Regions from separate parts of the Bradyrhizobium sp. UFLA05-109 genome, predicted to be linked through region 1. Evidence: riboswitches for the same ligand, from Rfam matches in the RefSeq annotation. Region 1 holds a riboswitch; the other holds the start of a gene.
What was found. Region 1 has a riboswitch for S-adenosylmethionine ahead of Q3C01_RS27900 (O-succinylhomoserine sulfhydrylase). Riboswitches for the same ligand answer to the same signal wherever they lie in the genome.
Positions count from the first base shown of each region.

Region 2: linked by a shared signal. The riboswitch ahead of metX (homoserine O-acetyltransferase MetX) and the one ahead of Q3C01_RS27900 (O-succinylhomoserine sulfhydrylase) in region 1 are both predicted to bind S-adenosylmethionine.

Region 1 covers NZ_JBBIAR010000042.1:76,678-81,570, forward strand. Annotated here, with positions in the region: gene Q3C01_RS27890 (SGNH/GDSL hydrolase family protein) at 1-130, shown strand, start outside; gene Q3C01_RS27895 (SGNH/GDSL hydrolase family protein) at 143-1,135, shown strand; gene Q3C01_RS27900 (O-succinylhomoserine sulfhydrylase) at 1,253-2,440, opposite strand; SAM riboswitch at 2,515-2,594, opposite strand; gene Q3C01_RS27905 (2'-deoxycytidine 5'-triphosphate deaminase) at 2,704-3,810, shown strand; gene Q3C01_RS27910 (PAS domain-containing protein) at 3,921-4,343, shown strand; partial or broken gene Q3C01_RS27915 (hypothetical protein) at 4,446-4,893, shown strand, end outside.
Region 2 covers NZ_JBBIAR010000004.1:54,042-58,934, forward strand. Annotated here, with positions in the region: gene Q3C01_RS03690 (alpha/beta fold hydrolase) at 63-929, shown strand; gene metW (methionine biosynthesis protein MetW) at 984-1,646, opposite strand; gene metX (homoserine O-acetyltransferase MetX) at 1,648-2,847, opposite strand; SAM riboswitch at 2,938-3,017, opposite strand; gene Q3C01_RS03705 (chorismate mutase) at 3,210-4,070, shown strand; gene hisC (histidinol-phosphate transaminase) at 4,100-4,893, shown strand, end outside.

The DNA.
Region 1 (4,893 bases):
TCAGTTTGACCTGTTCAATCCGTCGCGCGGGCCGGAGTTGGCGAAACAGGTCCATGATTGCCTTGGCCGGGCGCTGGCGCAGTTCGTCGTCGATGCAGCCCATCTCGGTCCGGCCCAGCAGCAAAACTGAGGTTTAGCGTAAATGAGTTCTTTCCGCCCTTTTGGCCTGACGGCATGGCTGGCTGCGCCCATAGCGGCCGCGCTGCTGATGCCTATTGCGTTGTCACCCGCCCACGCGCAGGCCGTGGCTGCCGCACCAACGGACCCGCAGGCCGCTAGTCCGGCCCCCGCGCCGCAGGCCACGACCACCGCGACCAGCCAGCAAGAATCTCCCGGACAGCGCGGGTTCACCGCGCGGGCCATCGACAAGGTCAAGCAGGTCGCCAAATCTGCCGGCGACATCTTTGGCCGTGTGCCATGCCTGCCGCCGAGGGGCAGCGCGAAATCGATGGGCTCGCTGCCGCATGTCGCGGGCAAGCTGGTCGCGGGCAAGCCGGTCGTCATCGTCGCGTTCGGTTCGTCGTCGACGGCAGGCTTCGGTGCGAGCTCGCCTGATTTCAACTATCCGAACCGGCTTGCCGCGCAGCTCCGCCGGCAATATCCGACCGCCGACATCACCGTCATCAACGCCGGCGTCGGCGGCGAGGACGCGCCCGAGATGATGAAGCGCCTCCAGAAAGAGGTGATCGACGTGCATCCGGACCTCGTGATCTGGCAGGTCGGCACCAATGCGGTGCTGCGCAACCTCGATCCGGGCGACACCGCCAAGCTCGTCGAGGACGGCATCACGCGCATCCAGGCGGCTGGCGATGCCGACATCGTGCTGGTCGATCCGCAGTATTCGCCGCGCGTCACCGAGCGCCCCGAGAGCGCCGGCAAGATGGTGAAGCTGCTCGGCCGCGTCGCGGAACTCCGCCACGTCGGTATCTTCCCACGCTTCGAGGTGATGCGCGACTGGCACGAGAAGCAGGCCATTCCGGTCGAGAGTTTCGTGATCTCCGACGGCCTGCACATGAATGATTGGGGCTACGCGTGCTTCGCGCAGCTCCTCGGCGACGACATCATCCGTTCCGTTGGCCAGATCAAGCTCGGTGTCAACGTGCCTGCGGACGTGCGGACCTACCGGCCGATGTAGCTCCATTGTCGTAGGGTGGGTTAGCGAAGCGTAACCCACCACTTCTTTCGACGAGTGGAGAACTAAAGAGGTGGGTTACGCCCTCGGCTAACCCACCCTACGATTTCGAGTGCGTGGTTACGCCTTCTCCAGCGCCGCGGTGAGATCCTCGATCAGATCGTCGGCATGCTCGAGCCCTGCGGAGAAGCGGATAAAACCTTCGCTGATGCCGAGCGCGGCGCGGTCTTCCGGCTTCAGGCGCTGGTGCGTCGTGGTCGCCGGATGCGTCACCAGGCTCTTGGCATCGCCGAGATTGTTGGAAATCTTGGCGAGCTTCAAGGCATTGAGCACGCGGAAGGCGGCCTGCTTGCCGCCCTTGACCTCGAAGCCGACCAGCGTCGAGCCGCCGCGCATCTGCTTCTTCACGAGGGCCGCTTGTGGATGATCGGCGCGGCCGGGATAGACCAGCCGCGAAATCTTCGGATGGCTCGCGAGCACTTCGGCAACGCGGGCCGCGGTGTCGGTCTGCGCACGCACGCGCACGCCGAGCGTCTCCAGCCCCTTGAGCAGGACCCAGGCGTTGAATGGCGAGATCGACGGCCCGGTCTGGCGCATGAAATTATGGACGTGCTCGGCGATGAACGCTTCCGAAGACAGGATGACGCCGCCGAGGCACCGGCCCTGGCCGTCGATGTGCTTGGTCGCGGAGTAGACGACGACGTCGGCACCGAGTGCCAGCGGGCTCTGCCAGATCGGCGTCGCGAACACATTGTCGACGACGAGTCGCGCGCCGCCCTTGTGGGCGATCTCGGCAATGGCGGGAATGTCGAGCACGTCGAGCGTCGGATTGGTCGGGCTCTCCAGGAAGAACGTCTTGGTGTTCGGCTTGACCGCGCGCTGCCACTGGTCGAGATCGAGGCCATCGACCAGCGTGGTCTCGATGCCGTAGCGCGGCAACAGATCCTGCACCACGTAGAGACACGAGCCGAACAGCGCCTTTGATGCCACCAAGTGATCGCCGGCCTTCAAGGGCGCGAGGATCGCGGTCGTCACCGCGGCCATGCCGGTTGCTGCCGAGCGGGCGGCTTCGGCGCCTTCGAGCTCGATCATGCGCTGCTCGAACATCGCGATCGTCGGGTTGGAATAGCGCGAATAGATGAAGCCGGGATCCTCGCCCTTGAACCGCGCCTCGCATTCCTCGGCGCTTGCGTAGACGTAGCCCTGTGTGAGGAACAGCGCCTCGGACGTCTCGCCATATTGCGAGCGCAGGGTGCCGGAATGAACCAGCCGGGTTTCGGGACGGTAAGTAGCGGGCGACTTCGACATAGGTACCTCCGACATGACCATTGATGCGAAAATGGTCACAAAAAAACCGGCCTGGATATCTCCACTGGCCGGGATCACAGAGGTCCCCGGCCTGTTTAGCGATTTATTTAACGTGGCTGCAAGCCGGCCGGCTCAAATCACCACGGGATAAGTCATGCTCATATTCCGCCATGGCCTTTTCGTCAAGGCATGCATCGGATAGCGGTAAAAGGTTCGTTTTACGCATTTTTGGATGCGTTTTGACCCGAGATGAGGACCACCGGTTGACGTTCACGGTCGCCGCCGACGCCAATGGTATCCTGCCCGACCGCATGATCGCGGCGATGGCAGATGACGGGCTCATCCTGCCTGCTTACGACTTCGTCGAAAGCCAGATCCAGCCGGCGAGCCTCGATCTGCGCCTCGGTGATATCGCTTACCGTGTCCGCGCGAGCTTCCTGCCCGGGCCCGGCGCCACTGTCGCCGAACGCATCGACGAGCTGAAGCTGCATGAGTTCAGCCTCACCGACGGCGCGGTGCTGGAGACCAATTGCGTCTACATCGTGCCGCTGCTCGAGAGCCTCGCGCTGCCGCCGGAGATCGTCGCGGCCGCCAATCCGAAAAGCTCGACCGGGCGGCTCGACGTCTTCACCCGCGTGATCGCCGACGGCACCCGCCGTTTCGACATGATCGGTGCGGGCTATCACGGCCCGCTCTATGCCGAGATCAGCCCAAAAACGTTTCCGGTACTGGTGAGCGAGGGCTCGCGGCTCTCGCAGGTGCGCTTCCGCACCGGCGATGCCATCCTCAACATCGATCAGCTCGAGGCGCTTCATGCGACCGAGCGCCTCGTCGACATTGACGAGGCCGATCTCACCGGTGGTGTCGCCGTCTCCGTCGATCTCTCCGGCGAAAAGGGCGGCGGCTTCGTCGGTTATCGCGCCAAGCGCCACACCGGCGTCGTCGATGTCGATCGCCGTGCCGGCTACGCGGTCGAGGATTTCTGGGAGCCGATCTCGGCGCGTCCCGACGGCAGCCTCATCCTCGATCCCGGTGAGTTCTACATCCTCGCCTCCAAGGAAGCGGTGCAGGTTCCGCCGGACTATGCCGCGGAGATGGTGCCGTTCGATCCGCTGGTCGGCGAATTCCGCGTGCACTATGCTGGGTTCTTCGATCCCGGCTTCGGCTACGCCGGTGCGGGCGGGCAGGGGGCGCGCGCGGTGCTCGAGGTGCGCTCGCGCGAGGTGCCCTTCATCCTCGAGCACGGCCAGATCGTCGGCCGTCTCGTCTACGAAAAAATGTTGGCGCGCCCCGACGCCATGTACGGCCAGCGCATCGGCTCGAACTACCAGGCGCAGGGCCTGAAGCTCTCCAAGCACTTTCGGGTGTAGCCGCATTTCGTAGCCCGGATGGAACGCAGCGAAATCCGGGGCTTTCGCCAAGCAGGGTCCGGGATTACGCTTCGCTCCATCCGGACTGCTCCTCGGTGAAGGAGGGCGAAATGACAGATCAATCCGAACTCGACGCAAGAATCCTTGATGATGCCGCGGATGCGCTGATCTATTCGGATCGCGCGGGCACGATCGTTCGATGGAATCGCGCATCGAGCGCTCTGTTCGGCTTCTCGGCACAAGAAGCGCTCGGCCAGAACCTCGACCTGATCGTACCCGAGCATTTGCGCGCCGCGCATTGGAAGGGCTTTGAGAGTGCGACGTCGAGCGGCACGATGAAGCTTGCCGGCCGGCCCACGCTGACCCGCGCGCTGCACAAGAGCGGGCGCAAGCTCTATATCGAGATGACCTTTGCGCTGGTGCGCGATGTTGCTGGTGCCGTGCTTGGCGCCGTGGCTATGGCGCGCGACGCGACCGAGAGGGTCGCGCGCGAGCGCGCGGCCAAGGCCGCATCGCCGCCGCAAACTTCGTGATGCGGAATTGGACGAAGGAGCTGAGGCGCCCTGCATGAGCGTCCGGTTGCCTGTCACCGGGTGCGGTGACACACTCGATCAAAACAATGATCGGGAGCGAACATGGCCACCGCTTTGGACTCCGCGCAGGAAGCCCAGTGGAAACGCTGGCGTGCCATCGCCGATCTCTACCACGCTTATTTCACCGGCCTCATCCTCACCGTGGTGACGCGGCGCGGCACGGCGGATGCTGCTGAATTCGTCTTCCGTGTGTTTCGCCGCCAGCAGCAGGAGCGTTTCCTGCCAGGGCTCGACAAGCTCGGGCTGCGCCATCTGCCGCCGGCGGTCGCGGTCGCGCAATATCACTATCTCTCCAACTGGATCGGCGGCGTGCATGTCGAATACATGTATGAGAGCGATCGCAAGGCCTGGATCCGCTATCCGCCACCGCGCTGGATCTGGAAGGGCCCCGCGATCTGCGGCATTCCCGGCGAAGTGTCACGCGCGATGCTGCGTGGCTGGCACGTCAACAATGGCGTCGTGCTCGGCGACCTCAGGCTCGGCTTCGTCT
Region 2 (4,893 bases), on a different contig from region 1:
TTGCTGCCCACAGCATTAACTGCGATGCTTAACGCGACGGCTCAGAAAGAGGGAAACGGTTAATGCCCCACGCCACGACCAGGGACGATGTCCGCATCTATTTCGAGGAAGCGGGCCACGGCACACCAATCATCTTCCTGCACGAATTCGCGGCCGACTGCACCAATTGGGAGCCGCAGATGCGCTACTTCTCGCGCGGCCATCGCTGCATCAGCTATTCGGCGCGCGGCTATACGCCGTCGGACGTGCCCGCGTCGGCCGAGGTCTACACCTACAAGCACTTCTACACCGATGCACTCGCGGTGCTCGATCATCTTTCGATCGATCGCGCACATCTCGTCGGCCTCTCGATGGGCGCCTATTCCTCGCTCCAGATCGGCCTCAATGCGCCACAGCGCGCGCTATCGATGACGCTGGCCGGCGTCGGTTCAGGCTCGGAGCTCGACAATCTCGAAGCCTGGCGCCAGCAGTGCCGCGCCAACGCCGAGCAGTTCGAAACGCTCGGCTCCGTGGACGTTGCGAAAGCCACGCGCGAGGCGCCGAGCCGGATTCCCTTCCTGGTCAAGGACCCGCGCGGACACGCCGATTTCTATGCCGCACTCGCGCGGCACGATTCCAGGGGCTCGGCCAACACCATGCGCGGCTTCCAGGGCGGCCGCCCCTCGATCTACACGATGACAGATGCGATCAGAGCCGTCGCTACGCCCGCGCTGATTATCTGCGGCGACGAGGACGATCCCTGCATCGGGCCGAGCCTGTTCCTGAAGAAGCATCTGCCGGCGGCGGGACTTGCAATGTTCCCGAAGTCCGGCCACGTGCTCAATCTCGAAGAGCCCGCGCTGTTCAACGAAACGGTGGAGCGGTTCGTCGCGCTGGTGGAAGCCGGGCGTTGGCCAGTACGCGATCTGAGGTCGGTGGCTGCTAATTAGTTTGCTGTCGTTCCGGGGCGCTCGACGAGCGAACCCGGAATGACACCAGAGGTGTCACTTCCCGCCGCCGCGGCTCAGCAGAAATACGCCCTGCTCGCCGAACAGATTCCACACCCACCAGGGCAATCGCAGCCGCAGCGGACGGCCGTAGAGATCGAGCGCTTCGGCGCGCTCCATCTTCACGCCGATCTCGTCGCAGAGCTGGACGAAGTCCTTGATGGTGCAGAAATGGATGTTGGCGGTGTCGTACCAGGTCGCCGGCAGGTTCTCCGTGCGCGGCATGTGGCCGCCGATCAGGAGCTGCAAGCGCATCTTCCAGTAGCCGAAGTTCGGGAACGACACGATGGCGCGGTGGCCGATGCGCAGAAGATTTTCCAGCACCACCCTCGGCTGCCGCGTCGCCTGAAGCGTCTGCGACAGGATCACATAGTCGAAGGCGTCGTCGGGATAGTTGATGAGGTCGGTGTCGGCGTCGCCCTGCACCACCGCGAGCCCCTTGGCGACGCAGCGGTTGACACCCTCGCGCGACAGCTCGATGCCGCGGCCGTCGATGCCGCGGTTTTCCAGGAGTTGCAGCAGATCGCCGTCGCCACAGCCCACGTCGAGCACCTTCGAGCCGCGCTTGACCATCTCCGCAACCAGCAAATGATCGGCGCGAAACTGGCCGGATTGTTCGGTCGCAAGGCCACCGAGCGGCAGCACTTCCTGTACAGACATTTCAGCCGCCCTTGCCGTTGATGCCGCGCGCCTTGCCCGCGGATTGCAGGAAGGCGCGGGAGATATCGAAGAATTCGGGGACGTCGAGCAGGAAGGCGTCATGGCCGCGATCGGTTTCGATCTCGGCGAACGACACCCGCGCGCTCGACGCGTTGAGCGCGTGCACCAGCGCGCGCGATTCCGAGGTCGGGAACAGCCAGTCGCTGGTGAACGACACCACGCAGAAGCGCGTCTTGACGCCGGCAAACGCCTTCGCCAGCACGCCATCATGGTCGCCGGCGATGTCGAAATAGTCCATCGCGCGCGTCAGGTAGAGATAGCTGTTGGCATCGAACCGCTCGACGAAAGACGAGCCCTGGTAGCGCAGATAGCTCTCGACCTGGAAATCCGCATCGAACGAGAATGTCGGTAGCTCACGGTCCTGCATGCGCCGGCCGAATTTACGATGCAGCGCTGCGTCCGAAAGGTACGTGATGTGCGCAGCCATCCGTGCCACCGCGAGCCCGCGATGCGGATGGATGCCGTGATCGGTATAGCGCCCGTTGTGCCAGTCGGGATCGGCCATGACGGCCTGGCGGCCGAGCTCGTGGAAGGCGATGTTCTGCGCGGAGTGCCGCGTCGAGCAGGCGATCGCGAGCGCGGAGAACACGCGCTCAGGATAGGCCGCGGTCCATTGCAGCACCTGCATGCCGCCCATCGAGCCTCCGACCACCGCAAACAGCGTGTCGATGCCGAGGCGATCGATCAGCATCGCCTGCGCGCGCACCATGTCGGGGATGGTGATGATGGGAAAATCCAGGCCCCACACCTTGCCCGTCGCTGGATTGAGCGAGGCAGGTCCGGTCGAGCCCATGCAGCCGCCGATGACGTTGGCGCAGATGATGAAGTACTGGCCGGGGTCGAGCGGCCGGCCGGGCCCGACCAGGGTCTCCCACCATCCGGGCTTGCCGGTGACGGGGTGGACATTCGCGACATGCTGGTCGCCGGTCAGCGCATGGCAGATCAGCACGGCGTTGGAACGCTCGGCATTGAGCTCGCCATAAGTCTGATAGGCGATCTGGAACGGGCTGAGGTCGATGCCGCAATCGAGGGGCAACGGTTGCTCGGCGCCGAAATACGCAACCTGCGAACTCGGATGATCCGCCTCATGCGAGCGCTCTTCGGCGATCGCGGGGCTCGGTACTGACGTGACGCCAACCATCTGACCATCGACCTCGTTGGCGGCGGCCCTCAAGCCACCGCTGACATCAGGCCATGAAAAACCCGGCCTGAACGATAGGTTCGGCCGGGATCGGATGCGTCCCCGGCCTGTTTAGCGAGTTTTTTAACGTGGCTGCAAGCCGGCCGGCTCAAATGACCACGGAACAAGCAAAAACTAGTTGCTGGAGCGCTTTTCGTCAAGCCGAGGCACCGATTAACCAAAGGGGGCCTTGCGAAGTCAGGCGAAAGAACCGTGATTTCTCTTTGCTTTCGGCGCCCATCCTGCCTAATCAGTCCCTTTGATGCAGCAGGTCCGCCTCGGCCGATCCGCTTTTGAAAACCTCTCAACAGCCCCTGGCAGATATGTCCCAACGTCCGCCCGCGCCACCATCGCTCCAGGAATTGCGCAAGGAGATCGATGCGATCGACGAGGAAGTGCATCGCCTCTTGATGCAGCGCGGCGACATCATCGACCGCCTGATCCAGGCGAAGCAAACGCAGGAGGTCGGCTCGGCTTTCCGGCCGGCGCGCGAGGCCAGCATGATGCGCCGCCTCGTCGAGCGCCATCGCGGCATCCTGCCGCTCGACACCATCGAGAGCATCTGGCGCGTCATCATCTCGACCTTCACTTATGTACAGGCGCCGTTCTCGGTGCATGCCGACGTCTCGGTCGGCGAGTCCGCGATGCGGGATTCGGCGCGATTCCATTTCGGCTTCACCACACCCTATGTGCCGCATTTCAGCGCGCAGGCCGCCGTCGAGGCGCTGGCGAAATCGAAGGGTGATTTGGCTCTGGTCTCGGCGATCTCGAGCCGCACGCCATGGTGGAGCGAACTCGAGGCCGAGGGCGCGCCAAAAATCATCGCGCGGCTGCCGTTCCTCGAGCGCGCCGACCATCCGGCTGCGCTGCCCGTCTTCGTGATCTCGCGGGTCGCCGACGACGCCATGGTCACGGAGGTCCAGACCTGGAGCGTGCGCGTGTCCGGCTGGAACGCCGACACCGCGAGGGCGCTGGCGCCGCTCGCTGACATCGTCGCGGTGCCCGATACCGCCTTCGACGGCGCTGCGCTGCTGGTGTCGGAGACCGGCATCGGCTTCGAGAAGATCAAAATGGCCCTGATCCGGGCCGGCGCCTCGGTCCGCTCGTCGGCTCTCGTCGGCGGCCACGCAACGCGCTATACGGTGCCTCCGAACGGGTCGGCCAAATCCGATGTGAAGGCTTGAGCCGCCCCGCATCCTTTCCGGAGTAGACGATGTCCCGCCCCGTGCCGAATCCCGGCATTCTCGATATTGCGCCCTACACGCCCGGCAAGAGCCCGGTGCCGGAGCCGGGCCGCAAGGTGTTCAAGCTGTCGGCGAACGAGACGCCGTTCGGGCCCTCGCCGAAGGCGATCGAGGCCTTCACACGTGTGGCGACGCATCTGGAAGACTATCCGGAAGGCACCTCGCGCGTGCTGCGCGAAGCGATCGGCCGCGCCTATGGGCTCGATCCAGACCGCATCATCTGCGGCGCCGGCTCGGACGAGATCCTCAATCTGCTCGCGCACACCTATCTCAGCCAGGGCGATGAAGCGATCTCGACCACCCACGGCTTCCTGGTCTACCCGATCGCCACCATGGCGAACGGCGCGAAGAACGTCGTGGCGGCGGAGGCGAGCTTCACCGCCGACGTCGATGCCATTCTGAAGGCAGTGACGCCGCGCACCAAGCTCGTCTGGCTCGCCAACCCCAACAACCCGACCGGCACCTATCTGCCCTTCGACGAGGTCAAGCGCCTGCGCGCCGGCCTGCCGTCGCACGTGCTGCTCGTGCTCGACGCCGCCTATTGCGACTACGTGTCTCGCAACGACTACGAAATGGGGATCGAACTGGTCGCGACCACCGAGAACACGGTCGTGACCCACACCTTCTCCAAGATCCACGGCCTCGCCGCGCTGCGCATCGGCTGGATGTTCGGTCCTGCGCATATCATCGACGCCGTCAACCGCATCCGCGGTCCGTTCAACGTCTCAACGCCGGCGATGTATGCCGCGGTCGCCGCGATCGA